DNA from 4 places in the Variovorax atrisoli genome. Region 3 is predicted to be linked to each of the others. Evidence: predicted binding sites of a transcription regulator. Region 3 holds the regulator's gene; each other region holds the start of a gene.

Region 1 (5,564 bases), on a different contig from region 3:
AGCGGTATCAATATCTTGAAATCGGTTCGGCCCGGGACGCTGTCGCACTCGATCACGCCGTGATGCTGTTGCACAAAAGTTTGTGCGAGCGTCAATCCCAGCCCTGTCCCGCCTTCCCTGCCCGATACGAGCGGATAGAAGATGCGGTCCTTGATCGTGTCCGGCACACCCGGTCCATTGTCGATTACATGCAATTCCAGTGCCAGTCGATACCACTGCTTGTTGAAGATCACCTGGCGGGCCACCCGCGTCTTGAAAGTGATCTGCGCGTCACCCGCCGCGCGGCGCTCGGCCAGCGCCTGCGCCGCGTTGTGCGCGATGTTCAGCGTGGCCTGGATGAGCTGCTCCCGGTCGCCGCGGAACTCGGGAATGGAGACGTCGAAGTCGCGTTCGATGTGCAGGTCGCGCGGAAACTCCGCGAGGATGACCGAGCGCACGCGCTCGCAGACTTCGTGGATGTTGACGTCGCCCACCACGTGCGGGCGGCGGTGAGGTGCCAATAGGCGGTCGACCAGCGTCTGCAGCCGGTCGGCCTCGTGGATGATGACCTGCGTGTACTCGATGAGGTCGCGCGACTCGACCTCCATCTGCAACAGCTGCGCTGCGCCGCGGATGCCGCCCAGCGGGTTCTTGATCTCGTGCGCAAGGTTGCGGATGAGTTCCTTGTTCGCCTGCGCCTGGTCGATGAGGCGCTCCTCGCGGTCCTGCCGCACCTGCTGCTCCAGCGGCGACATCTCGATGATGAGCTCGCCCTTCTTCTCGCCCTGCGCAAGCGAAACCTGCACCGGCATCAGCTCGTGGTTCACTCGGCGCAGCAAGGCCTCGTAGCGCAGCGTGGCGAAGTCGTTGCTGCTCGCGCCGTCGATGGCAGTGCGCAGCACCTGCGGCTCGTGGAAGCACGCACCGAACTGCGAACCCTCGAGCGTGCGGCGCGAAGTGCCGAGCGCGTCTTCGAGCCCTGCGTTGGCGAACAGCACCGAGCCCTTGCTGTCGACCACCGCGATCAGCGTGGACAACAGGTCGAAGGACTGAAAGCGCGAATTGGCGCCGACCGCCTTCTTCCCGAACACCATGATGACGACGACTACTGTTGCTTGGCCGGCAGGCGGCCGAGCTCGCGGCGGATGCCGGCGATGTCGCTCTCGTTGCGTGCGAGCTCCGCCTTCATCTCGGCGACCCGGTCCAGGTACTTCTGGTAGTTGCGGCCCTCGCTGCCCTGCTTCTCGGGCTCGCCGTTGTTGTATTCCTTCTGCAGTTCGGCCTGCCGCGCCTCGGCCTTGCGAAGCTCGGCTTCGAGCACCGCGCGCGCCTCGCCGTCACGGGCACGCTGGTCGACGCCTTCGACCCGCGGGCTGCCTGCAGGCGACCGCGCAGCGGACGAGCCGCCCGACGACGAGGAAGAAGAAGACGAGCCACCGCCCGAAGCCCTCGTGCCCTGCACCACCGTGACGTTGCCGCCTTCCATGACCTTGCAGCCCTTCTGCTGCGCGATGGTCGCGTTGTTCGTGTACTCGTTGCCGCAACGCCAGACGCGCTCCTGCGAAAGCGCCGGCAACGCGAGCAACGAACCGGCCAGGAAAATGAGGGAAGCAGTCTTCATATGTATCGGTAGAGGGCGGCAACAGGGCTGCATTTTCGTGCAATTCGACGCGAACAGTGACCAGATGTTCCGCCCCAAAGAAAAAGGACGGCCAAGCCGTCCTTCATAACCCATCAGGCTTACACCCACCTACGACCTCTTCGGGGATACCGCGGAACCGGCTTTGCCGGGCCGCAGGTATCGCCCCCGGAAGGGGGTTGGCGAAGCGACACGAAGTGCGCGAAGCCTGGGGGCGAACCAATTACAACGAGTAGTACATGTCGAACTCGACCGGATGGGTCGCCATGCGGAAGCGCGTGACTTCCTGCATCTTCAGTTCGATGTACGCATCGATGTAGGCATCGGTGAACACGCCGCCCTTGGTCAGGAACGCACGGTCCTTGTCCAGGTATTCCAGGGCCTGGTCGAGGCTGTGGCAGACGGTCGGGATCAGCGCGTCTTCTTCCGGCGGCAGGTGGTACAGGTCCTTGCTGGCGGCTTCGCCCGGATGGATCTTGTTTTCCACGCCGTCGAGACCGGCCATCAGCAGGGCCGAGAAGCCCAGGTACGGGTTCATCAGCGGATCGGGGAAGCGCGCTTCGACGCGACGGCCCTTCGGGTTGGCCACGAACGGGATGCGGATCGAGGCCGAGCGGTTCTTGGCCGAGTAGGCCAGCTTCACCGGGGCTTCGAAGCCGGGCACCAGGCGCTTGTAGCTGTTGGTGCCGGGGTTCGTGATGGCGTTCAGGGCGCGGGCGTGCTTGATGATGCCGCCGATGTAGTGCAGGGCGAAGTCAGAGAGACCTGCATAGCCGTCGCCGGCGAACAGGTTCTTGCCGTCCTTCCAGACCGACTGGTGCACGTGCATGCCGGAGCCGTTGTCGCCGACGATGGGCTTGGGCATGAAGGTGGCGGTCTTGCCGTAGGCGTGGGCCACGTTGTGGATCACGTACTTCTGCAGCTGGACCCAGTCGGCGCGCTGCAGCAGCGTGCTGAACTTGGTGCCCAGTTCCATCTGGCCGGCGTTGGCCACTTCATGGTGATGCACTTCGACCGGGATGCCCAGCGATTCGAGCACCAGGCACATTTCCGAGCGCATGTCCTGGAAGCTGTCGACCGGGGGAACCGGGAAGTAGCCGCCCTTGACCGCGGGACGGTGGCCGGTGTTGCCGTGCTCGAATTCCTTGTCGGTGTTCCACGAGGCTTCTTCGGATTCGATCTTCACGAAGCAGCCCGACATGTCGTTCTTCCAGCGCACGCCGTCGAACACGAAGAATTCGGGTTCCGGACCAAAGTAGGCGGTGTCGCCCAGGCCCGATGCCTTCATGTAGGCCTCGGCGCGCTTGGCGAGCGAACGGGGGTCGCGCTCGTAGGCCTTGCCGTCGGCGGGATCGATCACGTCGCAGGTCAGGATCAGCGTCGTTTCTTCGAAGAACGGGTCGATGTTGGCGGTGTTCGGGTCGGGCATGAGCTGCATGTCCGAAGCTTCGATCCCCTTCCAGCCGGCGATGGACGAGCCGTCGAATGCGTGGCCCGAGGTGAATTTGTCTTCATCGAAAGCCGAGACCGGCACGGTCACGTGCTGCTCTTTGCCGCGGGTGTCGGTGAAGCGGAAGTCGACGAACTTGACCTCGTTTTCCTTGACGAGCTTGAGTACATCGGCGACGGTCTTTGCCATCAGTTTCTCCTGAGTTGGATGGTGGTTAGGAATGCGGGGATGCGGGATGCAGTTTCTGTGCCATTGTCACCTCACCCGGTGAGGCTTTGATGGCAGTCTGGCAGCCCAAATGAAGGCAGAAAATCACTATTTTGGTGCAATTGATTTCAACGCACCAATTCAGGGCCAAGCTTGGCATCGAAAGTGTGCAGGCCTTCGATCAGCTGGGCATAGGCGGCGTCGAGCCGGGCGGCCTCACCCTTGACGCCCAGCTCGATATGCCGACCGTAGGTGGGGTGATCAACGCTCGGCAGGCTGAACACCTTGACGCCCGCGTGAGTGGCCTCGATGGCCTCCATGAGCGGGGTCAGGGTGGCCTCCATGGCACCGAAAACGATCACGGACTTCTCGGCGACGGCGTTGGTGGCGAACAGGCCGGCGTAGCGGCCGTCGAGCACGGATTCGATCATCGGCCAGGCCATGACGGGAAAACCCGGCACGAAATGCACGTCGCCGACGCTGAAGCCCGGGATCTTGTTGTAGGGGTTGTAGATGAGGGTGGCGCCCTGCGGAAAGACGCCCATGTTGAGCCGGTGCACGTTGTCGGCCCGGTCGGGCTCATAGGGCAGGCCCTGCTCGCGCGCGGTGTCCTGCATGCGCTCGCGAATCAGCAGTTCGGCCTCAGGATGGAGCGCCAGCGGCACGCCGAGCGCCTTGGCGGCGCACTGACGGGTGTGATCGTCGGGGGTGGCGCCGATGCCGCCGGTCGAGAAGACGATGTCGCCCGAGGCGAAGGCGCGCTGCAGCGCCGCGGTGATGCGCGCGGGCTCGTCGCCCACGTATTCGGCCCAGCTGAGCTGCAGGCCGCGCGCGGCGAGCAATTCGATGACCTTGGCCATGTGCTTGTCGGCACGCTTGCCGGAAAGGATCTCGTCGCCGACGACGATGAGACCGAATGTGCGAGTCATGGTGAACCCCATTGGGAAAGAGCGGCCTTGCTGGCCTCGTCGGCCTCGATGGCGGGCACGCCGGCTGCCGCCGAGGCCTCCGCGGCCGCACGCAGGGCGCGCAGCTGCGCGAGCGCGTCGAGGCAGTAGTGGGCGAACCAGAGGGCCGAGAAGGCGAAGACCAGGGTGTAGATCCAGATGGCAATCGGGATCAGCACGAAGAAAGCGGCGGCGAACAGCAGGCCCGACGCCCAGACGATGCTTGGCGCAGCGCCCAGGTAGCCGCACAGCACGCCGATGCACAGCAGCGGCAGCCGGTGTGCGCGGATGAGCGCGACGCGTTCCTCGGGGCTGGCGTGCTCGGCCAGCGCATCGAAGCTCATCACGCGGTAGGTGAGCCAGCCCCAGATCAGCGGCGGCAATATCAGCACCAGCGGCGGAATGAGCCACAGCGGCATCGACACCACCAGCGCGATCACCGCCAGCACGGTGGCCCCCAGCGAGCGCGCCACGCTGCCAAAGAAGGAAGCGCCCTTCTTCTGCTCGAGCCCCGGAAAGCGCCGCTCGGCCACCAGCCTGGTCAGGGCGGGTGCCATGAACCCGGCCACGATCAGCAGGCAGACCACCACGATCACCGGCGTGGCGGCGAACACCACCACCAGCGATGCCAGCACGGAAGTGACGTCACCCGAGAAGAGACGGCCGATCCACGACCAGAAGCTCGACAGCAGCGGCCAGGCGTCGAGTGCGCCGCGGGTCCAGGCCACGGCGGCGTCCCAGTAGAAGTAGCCCAGCGCCGCGGCCAGCACGATCATCAGCCCCAACGGCAGCAGCGACAGCACGATCACGCGCGGCAGCATGCAGTAGGCGACCGCGCGCCAGAAGGAGTCGAGGAGCAGGCGCATGAGGCAGCGAGGATAACCTCTGGGGAGCGCCCTTCAGGCGCCGTAGCCCCTCAGCCGCGACCGACCATTCGCTTCAGCCCCAGCCATTGCTGGGCCCAGAAGCCGCGGCCGTAGTCGCGCACGTGGCCGTCGGCACGGGGTTCGACCTGGTCGCGGATACCGGTCGGGTCGTAGCGGTCCTCGAAGTTGGCGGTGCGAAAGAGCATGTCCCACCATGGCAGCAGCACGCCGAAGTTGTGGCCCCCGAGGGTGCTGGCGCCTTTCGATTCATGGCCTAGCCCGATGCTGTGGTGCAGCCGGTGGAAGCGCGGGCTGATCCACAACCGCTCGCCGATGGCGCCGAAGCTCAGCCTCAGGTTGGCATGCTGCAGGCTCTCGCTGAGCTGGGTGAAGGCGACGAACGCGATGAACTGCCCAGGCGCCACTCCGATGAGCTGCGCCACGATGACGATCAGCGCGTCGTGGATGATGTCGTC
Region 2 (5,564 bases), on a different contig from region 3:
CCGATTCGCTCAAGCTCGTGGCGACGGGGAACGCCATCCTGGTTCCTGTCGAAGAGCCTCCTCCCGCACCGCAGGAGACGCAGAAGAAATCGCAGCCCGCCGCCTGAGCTTCAGTCCGAAGAGCGGCCGCAGCAGGTTGGTGCGGCGGATCAGCCCGTCCGTCAGGAGCCAGCAGCCGAGCAGCGTCAGCGCGATGAGCAGCGCGGGCTCGACGACCGGGCCGAGCGCTAGCGGTGCCAGCAGGGTCACGCCGACGATGATCAGCGTCTGGTGAAGCACGTACCACGGGTATACCGACTCGTTCGCCCAGCGCAGCCAGGGCCAGGGGCGGTTCAGGTAGCGGTGGCCGTGGCCGAGGATGGTCGCGACGGCCAGCCAGAGGTAGAGCATGCGCAGGGTGTCCACCAGCAGCCCCGGAAGCGGGCTCTTCATGCCGGCGCGCAGCAAGATGAAGGTGCCGATCACCGCGACGGCCAGCGCGAGCGACACGCGGCGCAGCCGCTCCAGTTCCTTCCAGACGCCGGTGTCCACGCCCATCCAGTAGCCGTAGAGGAACATCGTGAAGTAGATGCTGTGCAGGTGGAAGTCGCGCACCAGGTTGTGCGTGGCCGGGAAGCGCGAGGCCAGCAGCATCGTGAATATCAGCAGCGGCACCACCGGCAACAGCAGCAGCCTCCAGCCGCGCAGGCCGTTGAAGGCGCCGCGCATCCACTGGCCGGCAGCCGACCGCCACAGCGGCAGCGTCAGGGCGATCAGCGCCGTGTAGGTGAACAGATAGGGCAGGTACCAGAGGTGGTTCCAGGTGATGCCGAACTCCGCGCCGTCGAAAGCCTGCTTCGGCCACGGCTGCGCCATCGACAGGTAGCGCAGCAGGAAGGCGCCGAAGCCCGGTGCCACCAGGCCGTTGGCCACGCCCTGGGCGTAGGCCTGGTAGGGCACGACCACCGCCATGCCGAAGGCCAGCGGCAGCATCAGCCGCAGGCCCCGGCTGCGCAGCAGGGCCCATGTGCCCTGGCCCCGGCTTAGGATGCCGAGCGACACGCCCGAGATCAGAAAGACCAGGTCCATGCGCCACAGGTTCAGGATGCGCATCGGCCATTGCAGCCATTCGGCCGCGTCCGGGCTCTTGAGGTGCCAGGGCCAGTCGGCCACGTAGTACATGCCCACGTGGTAGAGGATGACGAAGAGGAAGGCCAGCGCGCGCAGGGCGTCGATGTCGTGGCGGCGGTGGTCGGGCGGTGTTGCGGCAATGTGGTCGGCGGTCATGGAAGGTTCCTCGAAGCGGAAAGGCCGCCATGCTCGGCCGGGCCGCTTCCGCGAGGTGCGGCCGGGGGACGGATCACCCCCGCTTTGTGACGAGCGGTGGCCGGCAGGGACGAAATCCGGCCCAGACCGGCCGTCCCTGCGGCCTTTTCGCGAGAATTCCCCGCATGGGAGACCCCCGCAGGAACCTCTACGAACGCTACGCGCCGATCCGCCGTCGGCTGGAGGTGGCCTTCTGGATCGTGCTGCTGACGCTGCAGGCCGTGTTCAGCACCATGGTGGCGATCGTCGACATGCGCACGCGCGCCGTGCCCCGGCCCCACTGGGAGGTCGCGACCTGGGAGGTGTCCAGCCACCTGATGCTGCTGTTCCTGGTGCCGGCGCTGGTGATGGTGGAGCGCCGGCTGTCGCCGCTGGTGCGCAGCCATCTGCTGCGCTTCCTGGCCTGGCATGCGGTGGCGAGCGCGGCGTTCAGCGTGGTCCACGTGGTGGGCATGTTCGGGCTGCGGGCGCTGGTCTATGCCATGGCGGGCGAGCACTACGACTTTCGCGGCTGGGTGAGCCAGTGGGGCTACGAGTACCTCAAGGACGTGCGGGTGTACGTCAGCATCGTCTTCGGCATCTGGGCGTACCGGCTGTTCCTGCTGCGGCTGCAGGGGGAGGCGCGGGTGCTGGATGTGCCGGAGGAGGGAGCGGTGGCCGCACCGGTTGTTGCCCCGAGCCCGGATTCGGCAGGGGCGGGGGGATTTGAACCCCCGGCTGCAGACGCGCTCCCGCCGCCTCCCGCCCGCCCCGAGCGCTTCCTGGTCCGCAAGCTGCGCCGCGAATTCCTCATCGCCGCCACCGATATCGACTGGCTCCAGGCCGAGGGCAACTACGTCGGCCTGCACGTCAATGGCCACGACTACCTGCTGCGCTCCACCCTGACCGACTTCCTGACCCAGCTCGACCCCGCGCTCTTCGTGCGCGTGCACCGCAGCCACGCGGTGAATCTCGCGCGCATCAGGGAAATCGAGCCACTGGATGGCGGCGACGCCCGGCTGCACATGCATGACGGCACAACCGTGCCCTGCAGCCGACGCTACCGTGACGCGCTGCGGGCGGGCGCGGGCTCGAGCTGAAGCGGTGCGTGGCGGGCTTGATCAGCCCGTTATTGGTTCATTTCGCACCATCGAAGAGCTTATAGGCACCATTTTTGCTTCATTGGCCGGCCGTGCTGGTTGATTCCGGTGCGGCGCACCAATTCAAACCAAAAATCCGCAAGAAGCTCCAATGGACGCACTCAAACAGGGCGCAGACGCGCTGTTCATCCTTCTCGGCGCCATCATGGTCTTGGCCATGCACGCCGGATTTGCATTTCTCGAGCTGGGCACCGTGCGCAAGAAGAACCAGGTCAATGCGCTGGTGAAGATCCTGGTCGACTTCTCGGTCTCGACCATCGTGTATTTCCTGGTGGGCTACGGCGTGGCCTACGGCACGCATTTCTTCGTGAGCGCCACCGAACTGTCGGCAAAGAGCGGCTACGAGCTGGTGAAGTTCTTCTTCCTGCTGACCTTCGCGGCGGCCATTCCGGCCATCATCTCGGGCGGCATCGCCGAGCGGGCCAAGTTCTGGCCGCAGCTCATTGCCACGGCGGTCATCGTCGGCTTCGTCTATCCGCTCTTCGAGGGCATCGCCTGGAACAAGCACTTCGGCATCCAGGAATGGATCGCCTCGCGCACCGGCCACGAGTTCCATGACTTCGCCGGCTCGGTGGTGGTGCATGCGGTGGGCGGCTGGCTCGCTCTGCCGGCAGTGCTGCTGCTGGGCGCGCGCCGCAACCGCTACCGCGGCGACGGGTCGCTGAGCGCGCATCCGCCGTCGAACATCCCCTTCCTGGCCCTTGGTGCCTGGGTGCTGTGCGTGGGCTGGTTCGGCTTCAACGTGATGAGCGCGCAGAGCATCGACAAGATCTCGGGCCTGGTGGCCGTCAACTCGCTGATGGCGATGGTGGGCGGCACGCTGGTGGCGCTGGCCATGGGCAAGAACGACCCCGGCTTCGTCTACAACGGCCCGCTCGCCGGCCTGGTGGCGGTGTGCGCCGGCTCCGACCTGATGCATCCGCTGGGCGCGCTGGTGGTGGGCGGCGTGGCGGGCGGCATCTTCGTCAAGCTGTTCACGCTCACGCAGAACAAGTGGAAGATCGACGACGTGCTGGGTGTGTGGCCGCTGCATGGCCTGTGCGGCACCTGGGGCGGCATCGCGGCCGGCATCTTCGGCACGCAGGCGCTCGGCGGCATCGGCGGCGTGAACGTGTGGGCGCAGCTCATCGGCACGGTGATGGGCGTGGCCTGGGCCGCGCTGGCGGGTGCGGCGGTGTACGGCGCGCTCAAGGCAGTGGCGGGGCTGCGGCTGTCGCAGGAAGAGGAGTACGACGGTGCCGACCTGTCGATCCACCACATCTCTGCGACGCCCGAGCGCGAGGTCAACTGGTAGGCAGGCTGCAGGGACGGGCTGCCTCGGCTATTCTCGGCGCCCCTTCAAACCACCGAGGAGCCGAACCATGACAACAACACCCGCTCGCTGGCTGCGCCAGGGCATGGCCGCGCTGGCCTGCAGCCTGCTGATGCTTTCGTTTTCTCCGATGGCGCAAGCCGCCGCGCCGCAGGTCAAGACCCAGGCGCCGGGCTTCTACCGGATGATGCTCGGTGACTTCGAGGTGACGGCGCTCTTCGACGGCACCCTCGACCTCGAGCCCAAGAAGCTGCTCACCAACACCACCCAGGAGCAGGTCGGCAAGCTGCTCGACCGGGGCTTCGAGAAAGACGCCGTGCCCACCTCTGTGAACGGCTACCTCATCAACACCGGCAGCAAGCTCGTGCTGGTCGACACCGGCGCCGGCGGCCTCTTCGGCCCCACGCTCGGCAACCTGCAGGCCAACCTCAAGGCCGCGGGCTACCAGCCCGAGCAGGTCGACGACGTGCTCCTCACACACATGCACGGCGACCACGTCGGCGGCCTCGTGCAGGACGGCAAGCTGGTGTTCCCCAACGCCACCATCCACGCCGGGCAGGAAGACGCCGACTTCTGGCTGAAAAAGGCCAACCTCGAGAAGGCTTCGGCCGAGATGAAGGGCTTCTTCCAGGGTGCGATGGCCTCGCTGAACCCGTACGTGGAAGCCGGCAAGTTCAAGGGCATGAAGGGCGGCACCGAGCTGGCACCCGGCATCAAGGCCGTGCCCGCCCATGGCCACACGCCCGGCCACAACATCTACGTCGTCGAGTCCAAGGGCCAGAAGCTGGTGGTGTGGGGCGACCTGATGCACGTGGCCGCGGTGCAGTTCGCGCAGCCGCAGGTCACCATCTCCTTCGACGTCGACTCGAAGCCGGCGGCGGTGGAGCGCAAGAAGGCCTACGCCGACGCGGCCAAGGGCCGCTACCTCGTGGGCAGCGCGCACCTGCCTTTCCCGGGTCTGGGCCACGTGCGGGCCGAGGGCAAGGGCTACGTCTGGGTGCCGGTCGACTACCAGCAGGTGCGATGAGCGACCGATGAAGGTTGAGCGGCGCGGGCCGGTGTCGCGGCGCCCGCGGGCACGAATGCGCGCTCTGTAGCAAACTGGCCGGCCGCTTCGCTTTCATCATCCATCCGCCCCATGACCCAAGCTCCACCCGCCCTCGAAGTCCTCCCCCGCGACCTCTCCGCCTACCGCAAGGGCAACGTCGGCGTCGACTACGTGCACCGCTTCGAGTCCGGCAAGCCCGGCCCGCACGTGCTGATCAATGCGCTCACGCACGGCAACGAGATCTGCGGGATGACGGCCGCCACGCACCTGCTCGACAACAACGTGCGCCCGAAGATCGGCACGCTCACCGTGAGCTTCGCCAACGTGGCCGCGTACGAATCCTTCAACGAGGCGCTGCCCTTCGACAGCCGGCAGCTCGTGCACAACCTCAACCGCATCTGGTCGCCCGAATGGCTCGACGGCACAGAAGACAGCCCCGAGCTGAGCCGCGCGCGCATCCTGCGCCCGGTGGTGGATGCGGCCGACCACATCCTCGACATCCACTCGACCAGCCAGCCCGTCGTGCCGTTCTGGGTGTACCCGGGCTTCGAGCGCAACGCCAAGGTCGCGCAGGCCATCGGCCGCCCCTCGGTGCACCTCGTGATGCCCGACGGCCTGGGCTCGGGCACGCCGCTCATCCAGTACGGCAGCCACGGCGGCCCCGACGGCAAGGGCGTGGCGATGGTGGTCGAGTGCGGCCAGCACTTCCTGCGCTCGGCCTCCGACCTCGCCACCGCCGTCACCTACGACTTCCTCGCCT
Region 3 (5,564 bases):
CTGAAGCAGACCAGCGTGTTCACCGGCAACGTGCTGGTGACGAAGGGCACGATCATCATCCGTGGCGCGCGGCTGGATGTGCGCCAGGACGCCGAGGGCTACCAGTACGGCGTGGTCACTGCGGCGCCCGGCAAGCGGGCCTACTACAAGCAGAAGCGCAATGCGCCCGACGAGTGGATCGAGGGCGAGTCGGAAGTCATCGAGTACGACAGCCGCGCCGACAACGTCAAGTTCATCCGCAACGCCGTCATGCGCCGCCTGCTGGGCGCCACGCCCAACGACGAGAGCCAGGGCGCGCTGATCGTCTACGACCAGAGCAACGACACCTACACCGTCAACGGCTCGACCGTGCCGCCGAACACCGCCGTCAACGCCTCGGCCCCTGGCGGCCGCGTCCGGACCATCCTCACTCCCAAGGCCGCCACCGCGCCGGCCCCGGGCGCTCCGGCTCCGGCCGGCGGTGCCAAGGCCCCTGCGCCGGCGCCCACCCCGGCTCCCGGCGCCGGCCTGCGCCCGAGCACCACGCTCAGTGACCAGGGAGACACGCGCAAGTGATCGAATCCGCAGGAACCCAGGACGCCAGCGGCACACCGGGCAGCCGCCTGGTCGCGCGCGGCCTGAAGAAGAGCTACGGCAGCCGCACCGTCGTGAAGGACGTCTCGCTCGACGTGCAGAAGGGCGAAGTCGTCGGGCTGCTCGGGCCGAATGGCGCGGGCAAGACCACCTCGTTCTACATGATCGTGGGGCTGGTGCGCGCCGACGCCGGCGACATCTCCATCGACGGCGAGCCGATCGCGCACATGCCGATCCACCGCCGCGCCCGCATGGGGCTGAGCTACCTGCCGCAGGAAGCCTCGATCTTCCGCAAGCTCACGGTCGAGGAGAACGTGCGCGCCGTGCTCGAGCTCCAGAGCGAGCCCGACGCGAAAGGCAGGCTGGTTCCCCTGTCGAAGGAGCACATCGAGGAGCGCCTGACCGACCTGCTGGTCGACCTGCGCGTCGACCACCTGCGCGATTCGCCCGCGATGGCGCTGTCGGGCGGCGAGCGCCGCCGAGTCGAGATCGCGCGCGCCCTGGCCACGCAGCCGCGCTTCATTCTTCTGGACGAGCCCTTCGCCGGCATCGACCCGATCGCGGTGATCGAGATCCAGCGCATCATCAGCTTCCTGAAGGAGCGCGGCATCGGCGTGCTCATCACCGACCACAACGTGCGCGAGACGCTGGGCATCTGCGACCACGCTTTCATCATCAGCGACGGGCACGTGCTGGCACAAGGCACGCCTTCGGAGATCGTCGACAACGCCGAGGTACGCAGGGTGTACCTGGGCGAGCACTTCCGGATGTGATCATGTTGCGAGGGTCAACGGCAAGCGTGGTCGCCATGCGCGTGGAGCCCCTTCGCGAGGGCTGGTGTGCACGGCCGCCCGAAGCGGCCGGCCCGCTCCCGGCAGGGAACTGGCGTGGCGCGCGGCGTGCTGCCTCGGGGGGAGCCGTCTTCTCATGAAGCAGGGGTTGTCCCTTCGCGTTTCGCAGCACCTGGCGCTCACGCCGCAGCTGCAGCAGTCGATCAGGCTGCTCCAACTCTCCACGCTCGAGCTGAGCCAGGAAGTGGAGCAGATGCTCGACGAGAACCCGTTCCTGGAGCGCACCGCCGAGGAGGCCGTGCGCGAGGAATTCGGGCTCGACACCGCCGACGCGCCGGTCCCTCGCGATGACGGCGGCGATGGCGCCGACGGCGAGGGCGACTTCGCCCCCTCGGCCGCGAGCAGCAGCAGCGCGACTTCTTCCACGGAAGGCACGGCAGTCGCCGACGCCGACGGCCCCGCCGCCGAGATCGCCGAGCGCGAGCCCGACTGGGAAGGCGATGGCACCGTCGACATGGCGCCTGACGACAGCGAATGGGGCAGCGACGCGCCCGCGCGCCAGAACAACGCCGGCGACGACGAGCGCGCCGATGCCACCGAGCTCGCGCGCAGCCAGGAGTCGCTGCAGTCCTTCCTGCACCGCCAGGCACTGAGCCTGCGGCTCAACGAGAGCGACAGCGCCGCGCTGCGCTTCCTCATCGAATCGCTCAACGAGGATGGCTACCTCGAAGACTCGCTGCCCGCGCTGGCCTCGGGCCTGGCGGGCGACGACAACGACGAATTCGACGACCTCGTGCACCACTTCCAGGTGGCGCTGGGCCTGCTGCAGAGCCTGGAGCCCGCCGGCGTCGGCGCGCGCGACCTCGGCGAATGCCTGAGCATCCAGCTGCGCGCCATGGCGAGCGACGACGAGACCGAGGAAGAGGAACTGGTCCGCAAGACGGCGCTGGCCATCTGCAAGCAGCCCATGGAGCTGCTCGCGCGCCGCGACTTCAAGCGCCTGGCCACGCTCACCCGCAGCAGCGAGGAGCTGGTGCGCTCGGCGCTGCAGGTCATCGCGCGGCTGGAGCCCAAGCCGGGCCGGCGCTTCGTCGACGTGGAGCGCAACGTCATCGTGCCCGACGTGATCGTCACCAAGACCGGCCGCGGCACCAACGTGAAGTTCCGCGTGATGCTCAACCCCGACGTGATGCCGCGCCTGCGGGTGCACGACATCTATGCCGGCGCGCTGAAGTCGCACAAGGGCGAGGGCAGCCAGGCGCTGTCGCAGCGGCTGCAGGAGGCGCGCTGGTTCATCAAGAACATCCAGCAGCGCTTCGACACCATCCTGCGCGTGAGCAACGCCATCGTCGAGCGGCAGAAGAGCTACTTCGTGCACGGCGAGCTCGCCATGCGCCCGCTGGTGCTGCGCGAGATCGCCGACGAGCTGGGCCTGCACGAATCGACCATCTCGCGCGTGACCACCGCCAAGTACATGGCCACGCCCTTCGGCACGGTCGAGCTCAAGTACTTCTTCGGCTCGGCGCTGGGCACCGAGACCGGCGGCAACGCGTCGAGCACCGCGGTGCGCGCGCTCATCAAGCAGTTCGTCGGTTCCGAAAGCGTGAAGAAGCCGCTGTCGGACAGCCAGATCTCCGAGATGCTGAAGGAGCAGGGCATCGAGTGCGCGCGCCGCACCGTCGCCAAGTACCGCGAGGCGCTGCGCATCGCGCCCGCCAACCTGCGCAAAGCCTTGTAACTGGCACACCCCCAGGCTATGCGCACTTCGTGTCGCTTCGCCAACCCCCTTGCAGGGGGCAACACCTGCGGACCGGCGGAGCCGGTTCCGCGGTGTTCCTGGAATGGGCTCGCGTGGCGTTGGATGGTGGCTGCGGTGTTCGCCCTGCTCGTGCTGCTTGTCACGGGCTGCGCCACGCTGCCCGACGAGGCCCCGCGCCCGCCCACCAAGACCATCGCCGTCTCGGCCGACACGGCGCTCGGCAGGATCGCGCTGGCCTCCCAGCCCGACCCCGACCTGAGCGGCTTCCGCCTGATGCCCGGCGGCGACTTCGCCTTCGACACCCGCATCCAGCTCGCGCGCCGCGCGCAGCGCACGCTGGACGTGCAGTACTACCAGATCGAGAACGACGAGACCGGCCGCTACCTGCTGCGCACCCTGCGCGACGCCGCCCAGCGCGGGGTGCGCGTGCGGCTCTTGATGGACGACCTCTATACCTCCGGCGAGGACGAACTGCTGCTGGGCCTGGCCGCCACGCCCAACGTGGAGCTGCGCCTGTTCAACCCCTTCCCGGCAGGCCGCGGCAGCCTGCTGAAGCGCTTCACCGCCTCGCTCTTCGACTTCAGCCGCGTCAACCGCCGCATGCACAACAAGCTGTTCATCGCCGATGGCGCGATGGCGGTGGCGGGCGGGCGCAACATCGGCAACCAGTACTTCAGGCGCACCTCGGGCGAGAACTTCATCGACCTCGACACCTTCGTCACCGGCGCGCTGGTCCCGCGCCTTGGAAGCCTGTTCGACCAGTACTGGAACAGCGTCTACGTGCGGCCTATCCAGTCGGTGGTGGGCAGCAGCCTCTCGCGCGAGGAGCTTCAGCAGCGCTTCGAGCTCGCCACCGGCCCCGAGACCACGCCCCCGCCGCCCAAGCCCGCCCCCAACGACCTGCTGGGCTACAGCCCGATGGCCGAGGACCTGGACGCCGGCAAGCTCGGCCTGATCTGGACCACCGCCGAAGCCTATGCCGATTCGCCCGAGCGCGTGATCGGCAAGACCGCCTCGTATGGCGGCGTGCCGCTGCTGGACGTCGACAGCGTGCGCTACAACGTGGTCGAGCAGATGCGGCGCGCGCGTTCGGAAGTGACGATCGTCTCGCCCTACCTGATCCCCGGCGCCTCGGGGCTGGAGGTGATGCGCGAGATCCGAGGGCGCAACGTGAAGATCAGCGTGGTCACCAACTCGCTCGCCGCCACCGACGAGCCGCTGGTGCACACCGCCTACCGCCGCTACCGGCCCGACATGCTCAAGCTGGGCGCCGACCTCTATGAACTGAGCACCAACCGCACCCGCAGCAGCGTGAGGCTGGGCCTCTTCGGCACCTCGGTGGGCAGGCTGCATGCCAAGTCGGCGGTGATCGACCGGCGCATTCTGTTCGTCGGCTCGATGAACTTCGACCCGCGCTCGGAAACGCACAACACCGAGATCGGCCTTTTCATCCGCAGCCCCGAGATGGCCCAGCAGGCGCTGAAGCTCATCGACGTGCTCAAGCAGCAGGGCGCCTATAGGCTGCGCTTCGCCGAGGGCAGCAACGAGTCGCGCATCGAATGGGTCAGCGACGATGCGGGCAAGCTCACGGTGCTGACCGAGGAGCCCGATTCCCGCTTCTGGGACCGGACCATGCTCGAGATACTGGCCCCGCTGACGCCGGAGAGCCTCCTGTAGCCGCGCAGCCTCAGGTGCCGCGCACGGCCGACCACACGAGCCGCAGGCCCAGCAGTCCCATCACGCCGCCTGCCGCCCGGTCGATCCAGACCTTGTAGCGCAGGTAGGCCGAACGCGGCGCCGCCGACGAGAGCGCCAGCGCCACGATCGAATACCAGCCCGCCTCGATGCAGAAGATGACCGCCGGCACGGCGAGTGCCAGCACCAGCGGCACCTCGCGCGGCAGGAAGGCCGCGAAGATGCTCGCGTAGACCACGGCGGTCTTCGGGTTGCTCACCTGCGTGGCCAGGCCCAGCAGGAAGGTGCGCCTGCCGCGTCCCTGCAGGCGCTGCGCCGGATCGCCGGCCTCCTGCGCCACGGCCAGCGGCTGCCGCGCGCCGCGCCAGATGCGCACGCCCAGGTACACGAGGTACGCCCCGCCGAGTCCCTTGATCGCCAGGTAGAGCGCCGGCACCGCGAGGAACGCCGCCTGCAGCCCCGCCAGCGCCGCGATCGCGAACACCAGCCCGCCCGCGCCCATGCCGAGCGCGGCGGCGAGGCCGTCGGCGCGCGAGGTCACCGCGGTGCGCGCCACCATCACGAAGCTGGGGCCCGGGCTCATCGCGCCCACGGTCATGGCGCCGGCGATGCCGAGCAGGGCGAGGGTGGTGTCGATCATGGCCGTGTCTCCTTCTTTTCGTTCTGCTTCTTCGTACGGCGCGAGGCCGTCACTGCACGTTGACCGCCTCGACCTGCACCAGCAGCTTCACCTTGTTCTCGAAGCC
Region 4 (5,564 bases), on a different contig from region 3:
GCGAATGGAAGACTGCGCTGACCATGTCGTTCTCCTTATGCATGGAGCTTGAAGGAGTCGGCGTACTTCTTCGGGTCCTTGCCGTCCCAGACGGAGCCGTCGAAGAGCTTGCTGCTGCGCATCGGGTCCTTGGGCACCGGCGTCTGCGTGGCGGCGGCGGCCTGCTTGTAGATGTCGATGCGGTTGATCTCGGTGGCCACCTTCAGGTAGTCGGGGTGCTCCTTCAGCAGGCCCCAGCGCTTGTGCTGCGTGAGGAACCACATGCCGTCGGAGAGGTAGGGGAAGTTCACGGCGCCGCCGTTGTAGAACTTCATGTGGTTGGGGTCGTCCCAGCTCTTGCCCAGGCCGTTGGTGTAGCGGCCCAGGATGCGCTGGTTGATGGCGTCCACGCTGGTGTTGACGTAGCTCTTGTCGGCGATGGTCTCGGCCATCTTGTTCTTGTTCTGCAGGCCGGTGTCGATCCACTTGCCGGCTTCGAGGATGGCCGCCGTCACCGCGCGCGCCGTGTTGGGGTACTTCTTCGCGAAGTCGGCCGTGGTGCCCAGCACCTTCTCGGGGTGGTCCTTCCAGATGTCCTGCGTGGTGATGGCGGTGATGCCGATGCCGTCCATGATCGCGCGCTGGCCCCAGGGTTCGCCCACGCAGTAGCCGTCCATGTTGCCCACGCGCATGTTGGCGACCATCTGCGGAGGCGGCACGGTGATGTTCTTCACGTCCTTGAACGGATCGATGCCGGCCGATGCGAGCCAGTAGTAGAGCCACATGGCGTGCGTGCCGGTGGGGAAGGTCTGCGCGAAGGTGTATTCGCGCTTCTCGCTGGCGATGAGCTTGGCGAGCGATGCGGCGTCGACCGCGCCCTTGTCGGCCAGCTTCTTCGACAGCGTGATGGCCTGGCCGTTGTTGTTGAGCGTCATGAGCACGGCCATGTCCTTCTTCGGGCCGCTCAGGCCCAGGTGCATGCCGTAGATCAGGCCATAGAGCACGTGGGCGAAGTCGAGCTCGCCGTTGGCCAGCTTGTCGCGCACGCTGGCCCAGCTGGCTTCCTTGCTGGGCACGATCTTCACGCCGTACTTCTTGTCGATCCCCAGCACCGAGGCCATCACCACGCTGGCGCAGTCGGTGAGCGGGATGAAGCCGATCTTCACTTCTTCCTTCTCGGGCTTGTCGGAGCCCTGGGCCCAGACGGCCGCGCGCAGGGCGGGGTCGATGCCGACGGCACCGACGGCGGCGGCTTGCAGGACGCGGCGTCGGCTGAGGCGGGTTTTGAGCAGGTCGGTCATGGCGCGGGGCTCCGGTTGAGGACGAACAACAAAGAAAACGACAAAAACGAAAAGGCGTCCGCACCGCGCAGGGGCTGCTCGAAAACGAGCCCTTGCGGGATGGGGACGCCTTTGTCCGGTTCGGTGGGAAGCACCCGCCGTTGGGTGCCGCCTGCCTGAAGGTCCATCGAGGACCTGTGCGCTCAGTGCTTGCAAGCGGTGTGCCAGCTTCGAGATTCGCCGGCCGCTATCAAGAAGGTAGCTGTATGTCGAATGAATCCGCGGCCGAACGCGGGTGAGGGGCGATTCGGGGTGACGATGGGCGATGGCACGATTGTTGTGCGGTGCACCAACTTGAACGCCCCGTGGGCGCCTGCTTCAGCGCGACGGTGCGCGGTCGAGCATCGGCAGGTAGTCGGCCATCGCGAGCATCGACTCGGCCACGTCCACCAGCCTGCGCTTCTGGTTCATGGCGGTCTGGCGCAGCATCTTGTGCGCCTCTTCCTCGCTGAGGCGGCGGTGCGCCATCAGCAGGCCCTTGGCGCGCTCGACGAGCTTGCGCTCGTTGAGCGAGGCGCGCACGGTCTCGAGTTCGTCGCTCATGGCCTGCAGGCGCTGCGACTGCTCGCGGACCATGTCGAGCACCGAGCGCTCCAGATGGCGGCCGAGCTGTGCGGGAGCCGCCGCCTGCGCGTCGGCATCGTCGAAGAAGAGGGCGCCGGCCTGGGGTGCGAGCGTGTCCAGCAGCTGGCGGTATTCGCGCAGCTCGCTGCGTGCCTGCGCTGTCTTGTGCTCGCACAGCGCGCGCAGGTCGCTGGCGAGGCGTTCCTCGACGGTCTTCATGGCGTCGATGCGGCGGGTGCAGCAGTCGAACCAGGCCTCGCTGAGCGCCACGTCGGCCGGCCCGGAAGCCGCACCGCGCCGGCGGATGCGCTCGAGCTCGGCCACTTCCGAGTCGGGCTGGCTCGCGCGCCAGAGGGCGAGCACCGCCTCGCCCGAGAACTCGGTGAATACCTGGAAGCAGCGCTCCTGCGATTCGATCAGGTGCAGCCACTGCAGGCGCTGTGCCTCGTCGCTGCGGCCCAGCGCGAGCGCGGCGGCGCCGAAGGCGCGCTCCTGGCCCGCGAATTCCTTGCCCTGCATGAAGTTGAACATCGCGACCAGCAGGCGCGAGATCTCGGGGTCGGTGGCACCGTCGGCCGCCTCGAACACCACCGAGAGCAGGCCCGCGATCAGCTTGGCGAAGGCGGCGGTGGACTGGGCCGGCTTGAGCGCCAGCGCGTCGACGCGGCGGCGCAGGGCGGGCAGGGCATCCAGGCCCGGCAGCACCCAGGCGATGCGGCTGAACAGGCGCGCGTTGTTGCTCGCGTCGGCGCCGCGGTGGTAGTTGTCGGCTTCGAGCTGGTCGAAACCCGCACGCACCTCCTGCTCCAGCGCGAGGCACTCGGCGATCTGCGGGCCGCGCTGCTCGCCGAAGCGGCTGCCACGCGAGGTGAGGAACATGTTCGACATGCCGCGCTCGCGCTGCAGCGCATGGACCAGGCGGCCGATCACGCCCACCAGCTCGCTGGTTCGGGCGAGCCGATCCAGCTCGTCGATTTCGCAACGGCGGGCGGCGATGAGGAAGCTCAATCCGGATTTCATGGTGGGGCGCGGTCTCTGCGCAGTGTCGCTGCAACATCCGTGCCTCGCGGGTCGAGGCCAGGGCGCGGAAAGGCCGCCGCTTGCCCCTTCGCAGGCGCCGGGCGGGGGCCGCCGCCTACACTCGCGGCATGCTCTTGTTGGGAATCGAATCATCCTGCGACGAGACCGGCGTGGCGCTGGTCGAGTCGCAAGGCAACGCGCTGCCGGTGCTGCGTTCGCATGCGCTGCACAGCCAGATCGCCATGCACCAGGCCTACGGCGGCGTGGTGCCCGAGCTGGCCAGCCGCGACCACATCCGGCGCGTGCTGCCGCTGACCGAGACGGTCATGGCCGAAGCCGGCCGCTCGCTCGAAGAGATCGACGTGGTGGCATACACGCGCGGGCCTGGCCTCGCGGGCGCATTGCTGGTGGGGGCGGGCGTGGCCTGCGCACTGGGCGTGGCGCTGGGCAAGCCGGTGCTCGGGGTGCATCACCTCGAAGGACATCTGCTGTCGCCGTTCCTGAGTGCCGATCCGCCGGAATTTCCGTTCGTCGCGCTGCTGGTGTCCGGCGGCCACACGCAGCTGATGCGGGTGGACGGCGTGGGACGCTACGAGCTGCTGGGCGAAACCATCGACGACGCGGCCGGCGAGGCCTTCGACAAGAGTGCCAAGCTCATGGGCTTGCCGTACCCCGGCGGTCCTTGGCTCGCGAAGCTGGCCGAAGGCGGCGATGCAGCGGCCTTCAAGCTTCCACGGCCGCTGCTGCACAGCGGCGATCTCGACTTTTCCTTCGCCGGCCTGAAGACGGCGGTGCTCACGCAGGCAAAGAAGCTGGGCGAAGAACTCGAGCCGCGAAAGGCCGACCTGGCGGCGTCGACGCAGGCGGCCATCGTCGAAGTGCTTCTGAAGAAGTCGCTCGCGGCGCTGGAGCAGACCGGCCTCAAGCGGCTGGTGGTGGCCGGCGGCGTGGGCGCCAACAGGAGCCTGCGCGAGCAGCTGAATGCGGCTTGCGCGAAGCGCAAGGTGCGGGTGCACTACCCCGAGCTGCACCTGTGCACCGACAACGGCGCCATGATCGCGATGGCCGCCGCGATGCGACTGCAGTCGGGGCTGTCGCAGGCGAGCGAGCGCTATGCCTTCGACGTCAGACCGCGATGGCCCATGGCGTCGCTTTCGGTGCCTGATCAGCCGCTACCGGAGACTGCGTAATCGTTTGCTTCGGCGCCCTGCCGAGTGCGGGCAGCGGCAGAACTTCCAGCACGTTGCGCCAGAGCTGGCGCCATTGCGGCCAGTCGTGGCCGCCCTCGGTCGTGAAGACCTGCTCGGGCGGCAGGGCATCGGCCAGCAGCTTGTGGTTGCTAGCGAAACGGTCTTCCAGCCCGAAGCCGAGGTAGAGCCGCGGCAGGTTCTTCGACGACTTGGCCGACAGGTACTGCTGGAAGAAGGGCCACAGCTTGCGGTCCGGCTCCTCGTCGGGCTGCGGCCCGGTGGGCGCCTGCCAGGCGCGCAGGCCGCCGGCCTTTTTGATCTCCGCGCCGAGCACGCGCCGGCCCAGGTAGGGCGCGAGCGCCACGATGCCGTCCACCGAGCCCGGGCGCGCCAGTTCGTGGATCAGCGCGCCGAAGCCGCCGATCGAAATGCCCACGAGCCAGATCGACTTGTAGCCCTTGGCGCGCTGCGGTTCGATGACATCGGTGTGCAGGCTGTCGCACAGCGTCTGCTCGTAGTAGTAGGACACGTCCGCGTCCACCAGCAGCGCATCGGCTGCAAGGTGGCGTTCGCGCACGGCGGCAATGAAGCCTTCGCGCTCGAATTCGTCGGGTTTGAGGTACGCACCCGGCAGGAAAACCAGGAGCGTGTCGGACCGTTCGTCGGGATTGGCGGGCTGGAGATGAGTTTTCATGGTGCCTTGAAGGGGCACCCGAACCGCACCGTCGGGAACTCAGTGCGTTTACAAGACGCCCACGAAGAAGAAAGTTCTAAAAAAACGTCACATCATGTGACGTTAATCCAGCGCTATTGTGAATAAGGTGCTCGTTTAATGTCAAAAAACGAGCCTTACTAACATTTTCCTCTTGTGGGCTTAAGCCTGATTAGTTGATTTGCAACTGAGTCGCCTGGCTCACTGGCACCAGCTTGCCGAGCTTCAGCGTGAGCACGCCGTTCTCGAGCTTCGCTTCGCTGGCGGCCACGTCGATGTCCTGCGGCAGCTCGTAGGCAGCCTTGAACTGGCGCTTGGCTTCGGCCTTGCTCTCGATGCGCAGCACGGCGCCTTCGATGCTGATGGCGAGGTCTTCGCGCGCGAATCCCGGCACGTCGAGCGAGAGCGTCCAGCTCTTGTCGTCCTGCTCCACGAGCGGCGAACGGCGTGCACCGGCGAAGGCTTCGTTCACGAAGCGTTCGAACGAACGGTCATAGGCGCGGGGTGCGAAGCGGGCGGTGCGAAGGGTGGGGGCGAAAAACATGTGAGAACTCCTGAGTGAACACAATGGGGACAAGGAATGTGTGTCCCTTACACTGCGCGGCCGTTCCATCGTGAGTGCCGCTTGAGACCTCATCTAGGCGCAGCGGCACGCGTTTCAAGACAATGCATCCCCCCTTTAATTTGCGCCGCGAGACCTTGAAATTCGCGGCGCTGGCGCTATGCGCGAAGCCTTTCGCGGCGCTTGCGCAGGCCGTG

The links. The regulator sigma-54, encoded in region 3, starts transcription at its own class of promoters, with help from an activator protein. The targets are predictions, from matches to a motif close to TGGCANGNAANCTGCTTT.
Region 1: a site for sigma-54 is predicted at 3,303-3,320, ahead of glnA (type I glutamate--ammonia ligase). Genes of this name have one in related genera too.
Region 2: a site for sigma-54 is predicted at 2,448-2,465, ahead of FHY06_RS12180 (ammonium transporter). Genes of this name have one in related genera too.
Region 4: a site for sigma-54 is predicted at 2,931-2,948, ahead of FHY06_RS11480 (nitrate regulatory protein). Genes of this name have one in related genera too.

What each region holds. Positions count from the first base shown of each region.
Region 1 covers NZ_JACIBG010000003.1:433,086-438,649, forward strand. The annotation lists gene glnL (nitrogen regulation protein NR(II)) at 1-1,073, opposite strand, end outside; gene FHY06_RS13185 (hypothetical protein) at 1,085-1,600, opposite strand; gene glnA (type I glutamate--ammonia ligase) at 1,842-3,257, opposite strand; gene FHY06_RS13195 (competence/damage-inducible protein A) at 3,404-4,204, opposite strand; gene FHY06_RS13200 (EI24 domain-containing protein) at 4,201-5,088, opposite strand; gene FHY06_RS13205 (sterol desaturase family protein) at 5,139-5,564, opposite strand, start outside.
Region 2 covers NZ_JACIBG010000003.1:228,262-233,825, reverse strand. The annotation lists gene FHY06_RS12195 (PaaI family thioesterase) at 1-107, shown strand, start outside; gene FHY06_RS12190 (acyltransferase family protein) at 10-1,266, opposite strand; gene FHY06_RS12185 (LytTR family DNA-binding domain-containing protein) at 1,431-2,384, shown strand; gene FHY06_RS12180 (ammonium transporter) at 2,536-3,738, shown strand; gene FHY06_RS12175 (MBL fold metallo-hydrolase) at 3,806-4,783, shown strand; gene FHY06_RS12170 (M14 family metallopeptidase) at 4,895-5,564, shown strand, end outside.
Region 3 covers NZ_JACIBG010000004.1:119,847-125,410, reverse strand. The annotation lists gene lptA (lipopolysaccharide transport periplasmic protein LptA) at 1-555, shown strand, start outside; gene lptB (LPS export ABC transporter ATP-binding protein) at 552-1,346, shown strand; gene rpoN (RNA polymerase factor sigma-54) at 1,501-3,102, shown strand; gene FHY06_RS15775 (phospholipase D family protein) at 3,226-4,800, shown strand; gene FHY06_RS15770 (LysE family translocator) at 4,811-5,458, opposite strand; partial or broken gene FHY06_RS15765 (YceI family protein) at 5,508-5,564, opposite strand, start outside.
Region 4 covers NZ_JACIBG010000003.1:71,245-76,808, reverse strand. The annotation lists gene ntrB (nitrate ABC transporter permease) at 1-25, opposite strand, end outside; gene FHY06_RS11485 (CmpA/NrtA family ABC transporter substrate-binding protein) at 36-1,280, opposite strand; gene FHY06_RS11480 (nitrate regulatory protein) at 1,638-2,903, opposite strand; gene tsaD (tRNA (adenosine(37)-N6)-threonylcarbamoyltransferase complex transferase subunit TsaD) at 3,032-4,093, shown strand; gene FHY06_RS11470 (alpha/beta fold hydrolase) at 4,029-4,787, opposite strand; gene FHY06_RS11465 (Hsp20/alpha crystallin family protein) at 4,978-5,349, opposite strand; gene FHY06_RS11460 (branched-chain amino acid ABC transporter substrate-binding protein) at 5,472-5,564, shown strand, end outside.